2 regions of the Listeria sp. LM90SB2 genome follow, and region 1 is predicted to be linked to the other one. Evidence: predicted binding sites of a transcription regulator. Region 1 holds the regulator's gene; the other holds the start of a gene.

The links. The regulator LexA, encoded in region 1, represses DNA repair genes until DNA is damaged. The targets are predictions, from matches to a motif close to CGAACATATGTTCG.
Positions count from the first base shown of each region.
Region 2: the regulator LexA is predicted to act here: its motif matches at 2,199-2,212, upstream of dinB (DNA polymerase IV).

Region 1 is NZ_CP046449.1:1,323,045-1,329,351, reverse strand. It holds gene tkt (transketolase) at 1-6, opposite strand, end outside; gene GL301_RS06630 (DUF896 domain-containing protein) at 153-380, opposite strand; gene yneA (cell division suppressor protein YneA) at 474-803, opposite strand; gene lexA (transcriptional repressor LexA) at 960-1,574, shown strand; gene GL301_RS06615 (GNAT family N-acetyltransferase) at 1,605-2,129, shown strand; gene GL301_RS06610 (arsenic transporter) at 2,163-3,458, opposite strand; gene glnA (type I glutamate--ammonia ligase) at 3,602-4,936, opposite strand; gene GL301_RS06600 (MerR family transcriptional regulator) at 5,007-5,375, opposite strand; gene GL301_RS06595 (methionine gamma-lyase family protein) at 5,577-6,307, opposite strand, start outside.
Region 2 is NZ_CP046449.1:2,045,047-2,051,353, forward strand. It holds gene GL301_RS10100 (toxic anion resistance protein) at 1-1,072, shown strand, start outside; gene dinB (DNA polymerase IV) at 1,109-2,179, opposite strand; gene GL301_RS10110 (SDR family NAD(P)-dependent oxidoreductase) at 2,288-3,079, opposite strand; gene rnz (ribonuclease Z) at 3,084-4,004, opposite strand; gene zwf (glucose-6-phosphate dehydrogenase) at 4,305-5,780, shown strand; gene GL301_RS10125 (YueI family protein) at 5,899-6,307, shown strand, end outside.

The sequences.
Region 1 (6,307 bases):
GAACAAATGAAACATCCTCTCTTCAATATAATTTTAACTACTTTTAATAATAAGCCTAAAAAGCAATTAACACAACTAATAATTGCTTTAAATTGCTTAATTGATTGGTATTTTTGTTCATTTGCTCATTAATGTTTATTTGGTACTAATTATTAGTGCTTATTTTTTCTAAGTTGTTTCACTTTATGCGGCGTTACATCTGTTCCATTTGGGTCGATTATCGTTGTATTTTCTATTGTCCCCTTCATATGCGTACGAAAAGACTTGATGTATTCTTTTCTTAATTTATCTTGCTCCACTTTTTCTGTAGCAGTTAATGTTCCGGCTTTTTTCTTTTTAGAAAGCTCATTAATACGATCTATTTTAGCTTTTTCTAGCATCGTTATTCTCCTTTTCTTCTATAGAATAAAAATAAGAAAGCAGCATAATCGCTACTCTCTAATATTATATCATAAACGGCCACTAAATCGACCTTACTGGTTTGCTAGTTGAATCGTACTATCACTCTTTATTAATTTTGTTTTGTGTACAGGAATAACTACTGATTCTCCTGCTTCCACATGACCGTCAGCTAAATTATTTTCTTTTTCTACCCAGCTAACAAAATCTGCTTTTGCCATATCACTTTTCCCTGCATATTGATCTGCTAATGCCCATAAAGAATCCCCTTCACTTACGTTCACTTCTGAATAGTCGTTTCCCCCGCCAACTACAGTACACATTAAAATGATTCCTAGTACGATGCAAGTAAGTACAAATATAATAGAAACATAAAATTTATCCCAAATTAATTTCATAGTCATTAATAATCCCTCCAAAAAGAATGTATGTTCGCTTTTCTATATTATAGAACAGCCGTTCGTGTATGTCAATAAAAAAACGAACCTTTGTTTGCATATTGGTTTTTCTTTTGCTATACTTGAATTATAAAATAACCATTAAATCAATGAGGTGAAACCATGAAAATATCTAAACGCCAACAAGATATATATGAATTTATAAAATCAGAAGTAAAAGAAAAAGGTTATCCACCTTCCGTCCGCGAAATTGGTGAAGCAGTTGGCCTTGCTTCCAGCTCTACTGTTCATGGACATCTTGCTCGCCTTGAAGGTAAAGGCTTAATTAGACGGGACCCAACAAAGCCTCGTGCGATTGAAATATTATCTTTAGAAGACGAAGCAGAGACACCCAATGTTGTAAATATTCCTATTATCGGGAAAGTAACTGCTGGAATGCCCATCACTGCAATTGAGAACATTGATGAATATTTCCCACTACCAGAATACATGGCAGCTGGCGAAACCAATGTCTTCATGTTAGAAATCGACGGCGAAAGTATGATTAATGCCGGAATCCTTGATGGTGATAAAGTAATCGTTAGACAACAAAGTTCTGCAATCAATGGCGAAATCGTTGTAGCGATGACAGATGAAAATGAAGCTACATGTAAACGATTCTACAAAGAAGCTAATCATTTTAGATTACAACCCGAAAACGATGCTTTGGAGCCTATCCTTTTAAACAACGTAACAATTCTAGGAAAAGTAATCGGACTTTATCGAGATATTCGCTAATTTTATTCGTTTGAACAGGTGGTTGAGAACATGATTTATTTTGAAACTGAACGGCTTATTGCAAGAGATTATTTAACAAACGATTATCTTCCTTTTAGTCAAATGAATGCAGATGAGCAAGTAATGAAATACTTCCCAGCCAGATTAACTCAAAACGAAAGTAATGCATTTCTTGATAGGATTCAAGAAGAATTAAAGTCACTTGGATATGGTCTCTTTGCTATTGAAGTTAAATCGACTGGCGAATTCATCGGTTTTACTGGATTTCATGAGGCTACTTTTGAAGCTACATTCACTCCATGCACGGAGATAGGTTGGCGATTAAAACATAGCGCTTGGAACCAAGGCTATGCCACCGAAGCCGCACTTGGCGCGTTAGCACTTGCTGAAGAAATCAACACTATTAACGAAATATACAGTTTTACCGCCGCACTCAATAAACCTTCAGAAAATGTCATGAAAAAAATCCATTTAACAAAAATAGCTACTTTTGAACATCCCGCTTTAGTAAATGGCGATCCACTAAAGCCCCATGTTCTTTATAAGAAGGCATAATAAAACCCCCTGTACATTCTGGTACAGGGGGTTTTAATTCCAAATAAGCAGTGAAAAATATAGTCCGACGAGCGTTATGAATAAAACTGGAATAGTAATCACAATGCCAATTTTGAAATAAGAGCCCCAGCTTATCTTTATCCCTTTCTGCGCTAGAACATGTAGCCAAAGTAAAGTTGCTAGCGAGCCAATTGGTGTTATTTTCGGACCTAAATCAGAACCAATGACATTTGCATAGACTAACGCTTCTTTCATCACGCCTGTAAATGACGTATGATCGATTGCAAGTGCATTTATCATTACTGTTGGCAAATTATTCATGACAGAAGACAGTATTGCAGCAATAAATCCCATTCCAACTGTTCCCGCAAATAAACCAAAGTGCGCAACATATGTAATTGCTTCTGATAATAATTTTGTGATACCGACATTTTGCAAACCATATACAACTACATACATACCAACCGAGAAAAACACAATATTCCAAGGTGCTCCTTTTAAAATAGCTTTTGTCGAGACCGCATGACTTTTTGCACTGACTAACAAAAAGATAACAGCAACTAGCAAGGCAATAAATGACACTGGAATATCTAAAAAACTACTCAAAAAATAGCCTGCTACAAGGATGATAAGTATTCCCCAAGAAACACGAAACATCTTTTTATCTTTAATTGCAGAAGCCGGCTCTCGAATCACTCGCGTATCATATTTTTTAGGTAATGCTTTCCGAAAATAAAAATATAAGATTAAAATACTCGCAACTAAAGAGAAAAGCGTTGGAATCCACATAATAAGCGCATACTGCGAAAAACTAATGCCGAAAAAATCAGCCGAAACTATATTGACTAAATTACTAACTACGAGCGGCAAGGACGTCGTATCTGCTATAAAACCGCTAGCAATAATAAATGGAAATACCTTTTTCTCATCAAAATTCAGCGCTCGCACCATCGCTAGAACAATTGGTGTCAAAATTAGCGCCGCCCCGTCATTAGCAAACAACGCAGCAACGAAAGCTCCCAAAATAGAAATAAGAATAAACATTAATAACCCATTACCTCTTGCTAATCGCGCCATATGTAAAGCCGCCCACTCAAAAAAGCCAATTTTATCTAAAATCAATGAAATAATTATAATAGCAATAAAAGCGAGCGTCGCATTCCAAACAATTCCAGTAACTGTTGCGACATCTGATAAAGTGACGACGCCAAGTAATATGGCAATTAGCGCACCTCCGCAAGCTGACCATCCGATTGATAATTTTCTTGGTTGCCAAATCACAAAAAATAATGTGAAGGCAAATACTAAAATAGCTAAAGTAATCTGCATTTCTTCCCCTTTCTCTAATGAAAACCTCCCTTTCACTAGCACATTTTTAAATATATGCCTCTATTTGCCAAACATCAAACATTTGAAACCGATTTTCCAATAAAAAAGCACGTTTCCATCTATAGGAAACGTGCTTTTGACTATTAATAAATTTCAAGATATTGTTCGCGTTCCCAAGGGTGAACTGCTGTGCGGAACATATCACACTCAATTGTTTTTGCTTCAATAAAGTGTTCGAAAATGTGCTCACCTAAACCAGCTTTGATAATATCGTCTTTTTCAAGTTCGATTAAGGCGTGGCCCAAGCTTTCTGGTAGATCATAAATGCCAGTTGCTTCACGTTCTTCTTCGTTCATGCCGTAAATGTTACGATCAACTGGTGCCGGAGGAGTTAATTCATCTTTAATTCCAGATAAACCAGCTTTAAGTAGTACCGCCATTGCTAAATATGGATTAGCAGATGGATCGACGCTACGTAATTCAAGACGAGTGCTTAGTCCACGAGAACTTGGAACACGAACAAGCGGGCTACGATTTTTACCTGACCACGCAATGTAACATGGTGCTTCATATCCTGGAACCAATCGTTTGAATGAGTTAATGGTTGGATTTGTAACAGCTGTATAGCCACGGGCATGTTTTAACATCCCTGCTAAGAAATGATAAGCTGTTTGGCTCAATTCTAGTTCTCCGCTTTCATCGAAGAAAGCATTTCCTTTTTCATTAAATAGTGACATATTGAAATGCATTCCAGAACCATTTACACCAAAGAGCGGCTTCGGCATGAATGTTGCGTGTAAACCATGTTTACGAGCAATTGTTTTTACGACTAATTTAAATGTTTGGATGCTATCACACGCTGTAACGGCGTCTTCATATTTAAAGTCAATTTCGTGTTGTCCTGGTGCCACTTCATGGTGAGACGCTTCGATTTCAAAGCCCATTTCTTCTAATTCAAGCACAATATCGCGACGACAGTTTTCACCTAAGTCGGTTGGTGCTAAATCGAAGTAACCACCACTATCATTTAGTTCAAGTGTCGGACGACGATTTTCATCTAATTTGAATAGGAAAAATTCTGGCTCAGGTCCTAAGTTGAACTCTGTGAAACCTAGTTCTTCCATTTCTTTAAGTACACGTTTTAAGTTAGCACGTGGGTCTCCAGCAAAAGGAGTCATGTCAGGATTATAAATATCACAAATCATTCTTGCAACTTTTCCTTTTTCAGCTGTCCAAGGGAACACAACCCAAGTGTCTAAGTCTGGGAATAAATACATATCAGACTCTTCAATTCGTACAAAGCCTTCAATGGAGGAACCATCAAACATGATTTTGTTATCTAGTGCTTTCTTTAGTTGGCTAACAGGAATTTCCACATTCTTAATAATCCCGAGGATATCCGTGAACTGTAAACGAATAAATTTTACATTTTGTTCATCTGCGAAGCGGAAAATGTCTTCTTTTGTATATTTTGCCATAATCTAAATTCCTCCTAAATAATCTAATTATATTAACTTCTAAATAAAGTAAATACCTCTTCTTGTCTTTTTAAAACCTTGGTAATTGTTGTTTCCCTGTCGCATCTTGCTTTACAAAGCGACCAGCTTGTTGCATTTCTTTTCTAAGTATTTTGCGCACATCATCGTCTGTCAAAGGTTCTTTAGATTCTTTTTGCTGCATTTGATACATTTTCTTAATTCCCGCAATATTCAGACCATCATTCAAATAATCTTTTATCTCTAGCAAAACATCAATGTCTTGAAGTGAATACAAACGGTGATTTCCTTGATTTCGTGCCGGATGGATTAATCCTTGGTCTTCATAGTAGCGAATTTGTCTAGCGGTGAGATCAGTTAGCTTCATCACAGGCCCAATTGGAAACAGCGGCATCGATCTCCGGATTTCCTTTTCACTCACGACAATTCCCCCTCAAAACATAATTATTTTTTGATGATAGTAGCATTATAATGTACGTCAGATGTTTTGTCAAATTTATGTAAGATAATCTAACATTATCGTTAAAGCGTTGTATACCAATGTATTCCGCATAAAAAAACCGCGATTAAAACCATCGCGGTAAAAATTAAAAATATTTTTTTGCAAATAAATGTTACTTTTTTATACTATTTTTTGGATTGCTCGAGTAACTGCAATTTTGATGTGTTCATAGGTCAAACCGCCTTGAACATAGAGTTGATAAGGTTCTCTAATAGGTCCATCTGCTGTTAGTTCCAAACTAGCGCCTTGTATAAATGTCCCAGCTGCCATTATCACGTCATCTTCATAACCTGGCATATATGCACCGATTGGCAAAACATGCGCATTAACCGGCGAGGCTGCTTGAATAGCTTGCGCAAATGCAACCATCTTCTCTTTGTTATGGAAGGAAACGCTTTGAATTAAATCAGTTCTTGGCGCATCCCAAACTGGGTCAGCTTCTACACCAAACTCCGCAAGCATGGCGGCTGTGAATCGTGCTCCTTTAATTGCCTGAGCTGTCACATGAGGAGCTAAAAAGAAACCTTGATACATTTCTAATAAACTATAGAGTGATGCACCTGCTTCTCTGCCAATTCCAGGTGTAGTTAAGCGATAACCACATAAATCTACTAATGCTTCTTTTCCTGCAATATAACCGCCTGTTTTCGCTAAGCCACCACCAGGATTTTTGATTAATGAACCCGCGATAATATCTGCTCCAACTTCTGGCGGCTCCTGATATTCCACGAATTCTCCGTAACAGTTATCTACAAAAACAATTACTTCCGGATTGATATTTTTTACAAATACAATCATTTCTTTAATCTTTTCTATTGTAAAAGAAGGTCTATCCGCATAACCTCGTGAAC
Region 2 (6,307 bases), 720 kb from region 1:
TATCGTAAATAATGAAACAGATGCAGCTCCTCGCCTTGTCGATATGCTTACTGAAACAAATAAAAAACAAGCATTAGAGTTATCCAAACAAATCGAACCTGGAAATCAAGCAGCGATTCTTGGATACGGAGCTCCAGCCCAAGCCAAACTCCACGATTTTTCTCATTCAATGTTAGCACATGTACAAAAGCAAGATGTTGGACCAATTGGCGATATTATTAGCGATTTAATGTATCGTTTACAAGAAGCGGATCCCGATGAACTTGCCGCTCGTAATAAAAATGTTTTCACTAAAATGTTCCACCGAGTAAAACAATCCATCAACGAAATTACTTCTAAATATCAAAAAATTGGTACCCAAATTGACCGCATCGCGTTGAAACTGGAACATTCCAAAAAGCGTTTAATGGAAGATAACTCTTTCCTAGAACAGCTTTATGATAAAAATAAAGATTACTTCCAAGCACTTAACATCTACATTGCTGCTGGAGAATTAAAATTAGAAGAAATTAATACAAAAATGCTCCCAGAACTTCGCAAAAAAGCAGAACAAACTGGCGACCAAATGGATTACCAAGAAGTGAATGACTTAACGCAATTTGCTGACCGTCTGGATAAACGAGTATATGATTTACGTCTAAGCCGTCAAATCACTATCCAACAAGCACCGCAAATCCGCTTAATCCAAAATACAAACCAGGCACTTGCTGAAAAAATCCAGTCTTCCATTATGACTGCGATTCCACTTTGGAAAAACCAAGTAGCTATCGCGCTTACCTTGCTCCGTCAACAACAAGCCGTAGCAGCTCAGCGCCAAGTTTCTGAAACAACGAACGAACTTCTAAAACGAAACGCCGATATGCTAAAAACAAACGCTATCGAAACAGCGCGTGAAAACGAAAGAGGTATCGTAGACATCGAAACACTTAAAGAAACGCAGTCCAGCTTAATTGAAACCTTGCAAGAAACGCTTAAAATCCAACAAGAAGGCCGTGCTAAACGTGCCGTGGCTGAGAAAGAACTTGTAACAATGGAACAAGAACTTAAAGAACGTTTACTGGAAATGAAATAATCAAAAAGGCTAGCACCTAAATCGTGCTAGCCTTTTTTATAGTCCTTCTAAACGTAAATTTTCAAAATAAACGGGTTTTAAATTGGTTACAGTAAGCCCAATCAAACGAATACTATCCTGACCAGTATAGCTTTCTCTTAAAAGAAGGGCCGCCGCTTGATAAATTTGACTTGTATCATTGGTATATTCGTTTAAAGTAAGCCGCTTAGTAATGGTTGTAAAGTCACTGTAGCGTAGTTTTAGTACTACCGTCTTACCATGTTTTTGTAGTTTAATGAGCCGTTCTTCTACTTTTTTGGCAAATTGCATGAGGCTTTGTTCGAGAACTCGGCTATCTAACACATTAAATTCAAAAGTAGTTTCTTTACCAACGGACTTGCGATCACGATGCGGATTCACAATGTTGTTAGAACGACCTCGAACATGTCGATATAAATGATAGCCATGTTTGTGTAATTCGCGAATAAGGTCCCACTCGCTCCACTTCTTCAAATCTGCTCCCGTTTCAATTCCTAAACGATGCAATTTTTCTGCGGTTACTTTCCCTACCCCATAAAATTTAGTGACTGGTATTTGTTCTAAAAAGGCTTCTGCTTCTTCTGGTGTAACTACCGTAATACCAGCAGGTTTCTTAAAATCAGAAGCGATTTTTGCGATAAATTTATTAAATGATACGCCGGCAGAAGCAGTTAGACCAAGCTCTTGGTAAATCGTCTGCTGAATCTCGCGTGCAACCATTGTGGCGGATTTCATTCCTTTTTTGTTTTCAGTTACATCCAGATAAGCTTCATCTAAAGAGAGCGGTTCGATAATATCCGTATATCTGGAAAAGATCTCGCGGATTTGATTAGAAACCTCTACATAATGAGCCATATTGCCGTGAATAAAAATACCGTTCGGACAAAGTTTAGCAGCTTGCCTGGTGGGCATAGCTGAATGCACACCGAATTTGCGCGCTTCATAAGAACAAGTCGCAACAACTCCGCGTTTATTAGGGTCTCCACCAATAATAAGTGGCTTCCCTCGAAACTCAGGATGGTCGCGTTGTTCCACAGATGCATAAAAAGCGTCCATATCAATATGAATAATTTTTCTACTCGTATCCATAACTGCATCTCCTCCGAAACGAACAAACGTTCTTATTCAATTATAAAGGTTATCCTCATTAATTACAAGAAAAAAATACCCTATTTTCATAAGGTATTTTCTTCCATTTTATTTCTTTAAAAATGCCCCTTTACCGAAGAATTCGATAACTTGTGGCATTACTTGATAAAGTCGTGTTGCTATATTCATTACAAAAGGTAAATTGATTTCGCGACGCTTAGTTCCCATAATTTGTACTGTTTTACGCGCAACCTTTTCTGGCTTTAACACTAATTTGCCAACTGTTTCTAAATAGTTTCCTGATTTATCCGCTACATCGAAAAAGTTTGTGGCAATCGGGCCAGGATTAATCGTTGTAACATGGATTTTATCTGGCATTAGTTCTAAACGAAGTGCATTAGAAAAGCCTAAAACCGCATATTTCGTGGCTGAATAAACGGTTGATTTAGGTGTAGCGATTTTAGCGGCTTGGGAAGCAATATTAATAATATGTCCAGCTTTGCGCGCTTGCATTTGCGGTAAAATCAGTTGTGTGAGTTGAATTAAGCCAAGTACATTCGTATCAAACATTTTTTCAATTGTCTCAAATGGAATATCTACCGCATTTTCAAATAAACCAAAACCTGCACAGTTGACTAACACATCAATTTGATAGGATGCATTTATCTCTGCGCTGACTTGTTTCACTTGCTCAAAATCAGTCATATCTAAAGTAAAATAAGTCGCTTCTACTGAAAAATTATCATGTATATCTTTTTGTAATTCTATTAATTTTTTCGTACTTCTGGCTGTTATAATAACATTACCACCGGACATAGCAACTTGTCTTGCGATTTCAGCTCCAAGACCGTTAGAAGCTCCGGTAATTAAAACCGTTTTATTCTTCAAAAAAGGGTTCATTTTGTCACTCTCCAATTGGAAAAACAGCTAAGTCATAAGCTATTTCAGTATTTTCAAAAATAGTTTTTGCTTCTATTAATAGTTCTTTACTTGCATCTCGATCATATCTTGAGCTGATATGGGTTAAAATTAATTTTTTGACATTGGCGGTTTTAGCAAGATTGGCTGCTTGAAGCGTCGTAGAATGCATGTATTCTCCTGCCATTTTTGCTTTATCGCCTTCAAACGTTGCTTCATGAACCAAAATATCGGCATTCAGTGCTAGTTCTAGTTCGTTAGCAGTTTCTTTTGTATCACCAAAAATACTAATAATCTTCCCTTTTTGCGGCTCTCCGATATAATTTTTACCATCAATGACGCGTCCATCAGCTAATGTTACGATTTCGCCGTTTTTCAGCTTTTGAAAAACCGGTCCCGCTTCGACGCCGTCCGCTTTTAATTTTTCAGCATTGAGTGCACCTTGTTTATCTTTTTCGACAATACGGTAACCAAAGCTACGTACGCCATGATCAAGATCGTCAGCTGTAACTAAAAACATTTCATCTTCAAAAATCAAACCTGGCTCTATTTCTTCAAAATTAATTTTATATGTAAGCCTTGTTCCACTGAGTCTTAAGGAAGTTTCGACATATTCTGCTATTCCGGCAGGACCGTAAATAGTCAAATTAGAGTCCCCTCCTTGAAAAGAACGACTACTTAATAAGCCTGGCAGTCCAAAAATGTGATCTCCGTGCATGTGAGTAATAAAGATTTTTTCTAGTTTACTAAGTTTAATTTGGCTTCGCATGATTTGGTGTTGTGTTGCCTCTCCGCAATCAAATAGCCAAATTGTATTTCGTTCATTTAACATTGAAAGTGCGATGGATGTGACATTACGGCCTCGCGACGGTACGCCTGCTCCAGTTCCTAGAAAAACAAGTTCCATAATCTGTTTCATTCCCTTCCCAGTTCGTGTCTTATTTTATCATATTCTTAAACGAACAGGAAATAAACATTTCTAAGAAAAAACCCTTATAATTCAGAAATAACTGTCAAATTAAAAAAATATTCAAACCAAACAGTTGCACAAATGCTTCTTTATGGATAAAATAGTATGGACTAATGAGGAAAATTAATAGCTCATTTAATAAGGCCTTTTTTTGTGGGGTTCTTTTCAAACTAAGAAATCTTTTTCTTAGCAGTTAATTTTTGCCATTAAGAGAATAAGAAAGAGGGTAAATGACGTATGACAGATGAGTTAGAACAAAAAGCACTGATTACTATTTTTGGCGGTACGGGAGATTTGGCAAATCGCAAACTTTACCCTTCGCTATATCATTTGTACAGTAAGGGATCTCTTGGCGACAATTTTGCTGTTATTGGAACGGCTCGTCGTGAATGGAGTAACGATTTCTTCCGTGATAAAGTAAAAGAGTCTATCAAAGACATTGACGGTTCCGAAAAAGACGCGGATGCATTTGCTTCTCACTTCTACTATCAATCTCATGATGTGACAAATAAAGAATCTTATGTAACTTTAAAAGATTTGTCTGATGAATTAGATGCAAAATACGAATTAGGTGGCAATCGCCTCTTCTATCTTGCAATGGCGCCGAATTTCTTTGGAACTATCGCAAGTCGCATTAAATCTGAAGGATTTGTAGATACAGATGGCTTTCATCGTTTAATTATCGAAAAACCATTTGGTCACGATTTAGCTAGTGCAGAAGAATTAAATAATTCGCTTCGTCAAGCATTTAAAGAAGATGAAATTTATCGTATTGACCATTATTTAGGAAAAGAAATGATCCAAAATATCTCGGTTATTCGTTTTGCAAATTCTATCATTGAATCGCTTTGGAATAATCGTTACATCGATAACATCCAAGTTACTTTAACTGAGGTGCTTGGGGTTGAAGATCGTGGGCGCTATTACGATGAAAGTGGCGCGCTTCGAGACATGGTTCAAAACCATATTCTCCAAATCGTTTCTCTACTTGCGATGGAGCCACCAATTAACTTAACGACACGCGAGATTCGTCATGAAAAAGTTCGCGCGCTTCGTTCCTTACGCGTTTTTGAAGGTAAAGAAGTTCACCAAAACTTTATTCGTGGTCAGTACGGTCCTGGTGAAGTAGGTGGCAAAGAACTCAAAGGCTATCGTCAAGAAGATAATGTGGATCCTCATTCCAATACGGAAACGTTTGTTGCAGCCAAACTAGAAATCGATAACTTCCGCTGGGCTGGCGTTCCATTTTATATTCGCACGGGTAAACGTCTTGCGAAGAAAACGACCCAAATTGCGATTCAGTTCAAAGATGTACCGCTGAATTTATTTGGTCAACAACAATCGCTTGGTGGTAATGTGCTTGTTATTCATATCCAACCGGACGAAGGTATTACACTTCATTTGAACGTCAAAGAACCTGGTCAAGGTATGGTTACAATGCCAGTCAACTTAAATTATATTCATTCCTCTCCAGACGGCATGAACACACCTGAGGCTTACGAAAAATTGATTCTAGACTGTCTTCGCGGTGATGCGACTTACTTCTCTCACTGGGATGAAGTATCACTATCATGGAACTTTATTGACCATATAGCAGATGTTTGGACAAATACGAAAGATCATTTCCCGAACTACAAATCCGGTTCGATGGGGCCTAAAGAAGCAGACGACCTCATTCAACGCGACGGATTCCAGTGGTTCCCAATCGATTAATCAAAAAACCAGAAATATGGCTACCCTAGCCTATTTCTGGTTTTCTTTGTTTACTTGCAAAAACCCCTATGCATGTTAGAATAGAGAGGAAAACTAACTAGTTAAAGGAGCTCATATAATGGCTGAAAATATTGATGACTACTTAGAAAAAGGCATGTATGGGGCAAAAGAGATTAATCCCGCTGAGAAGAAAAAATATTTAGGAACTTATCGCGAACGTGTTTTAGTTGCACTCACAAAAGAGGAAGTTTTGACCCAAGAGTATCTTCCAGAACTAGAAAAAGCAATACTAGAAAACAGTGACTCCAAGCTTCTTTTAAACGGATTACTCCATTATAATTCTTTACGCCCTTATATTAAACTAGCAGAAAAATGTAAACATGAATTTTCGATTGTTACTCGTTTAGAAGGTGAAACAGATATTTACCTCGTCCTCGCCTGTCAAAAAGCGGTAAACAAGGAAGACATTCATTTATATAAAGAAGCAGAAGTAGAACAAGAAGAAGAACCTGTCTCGTTACTTGAGA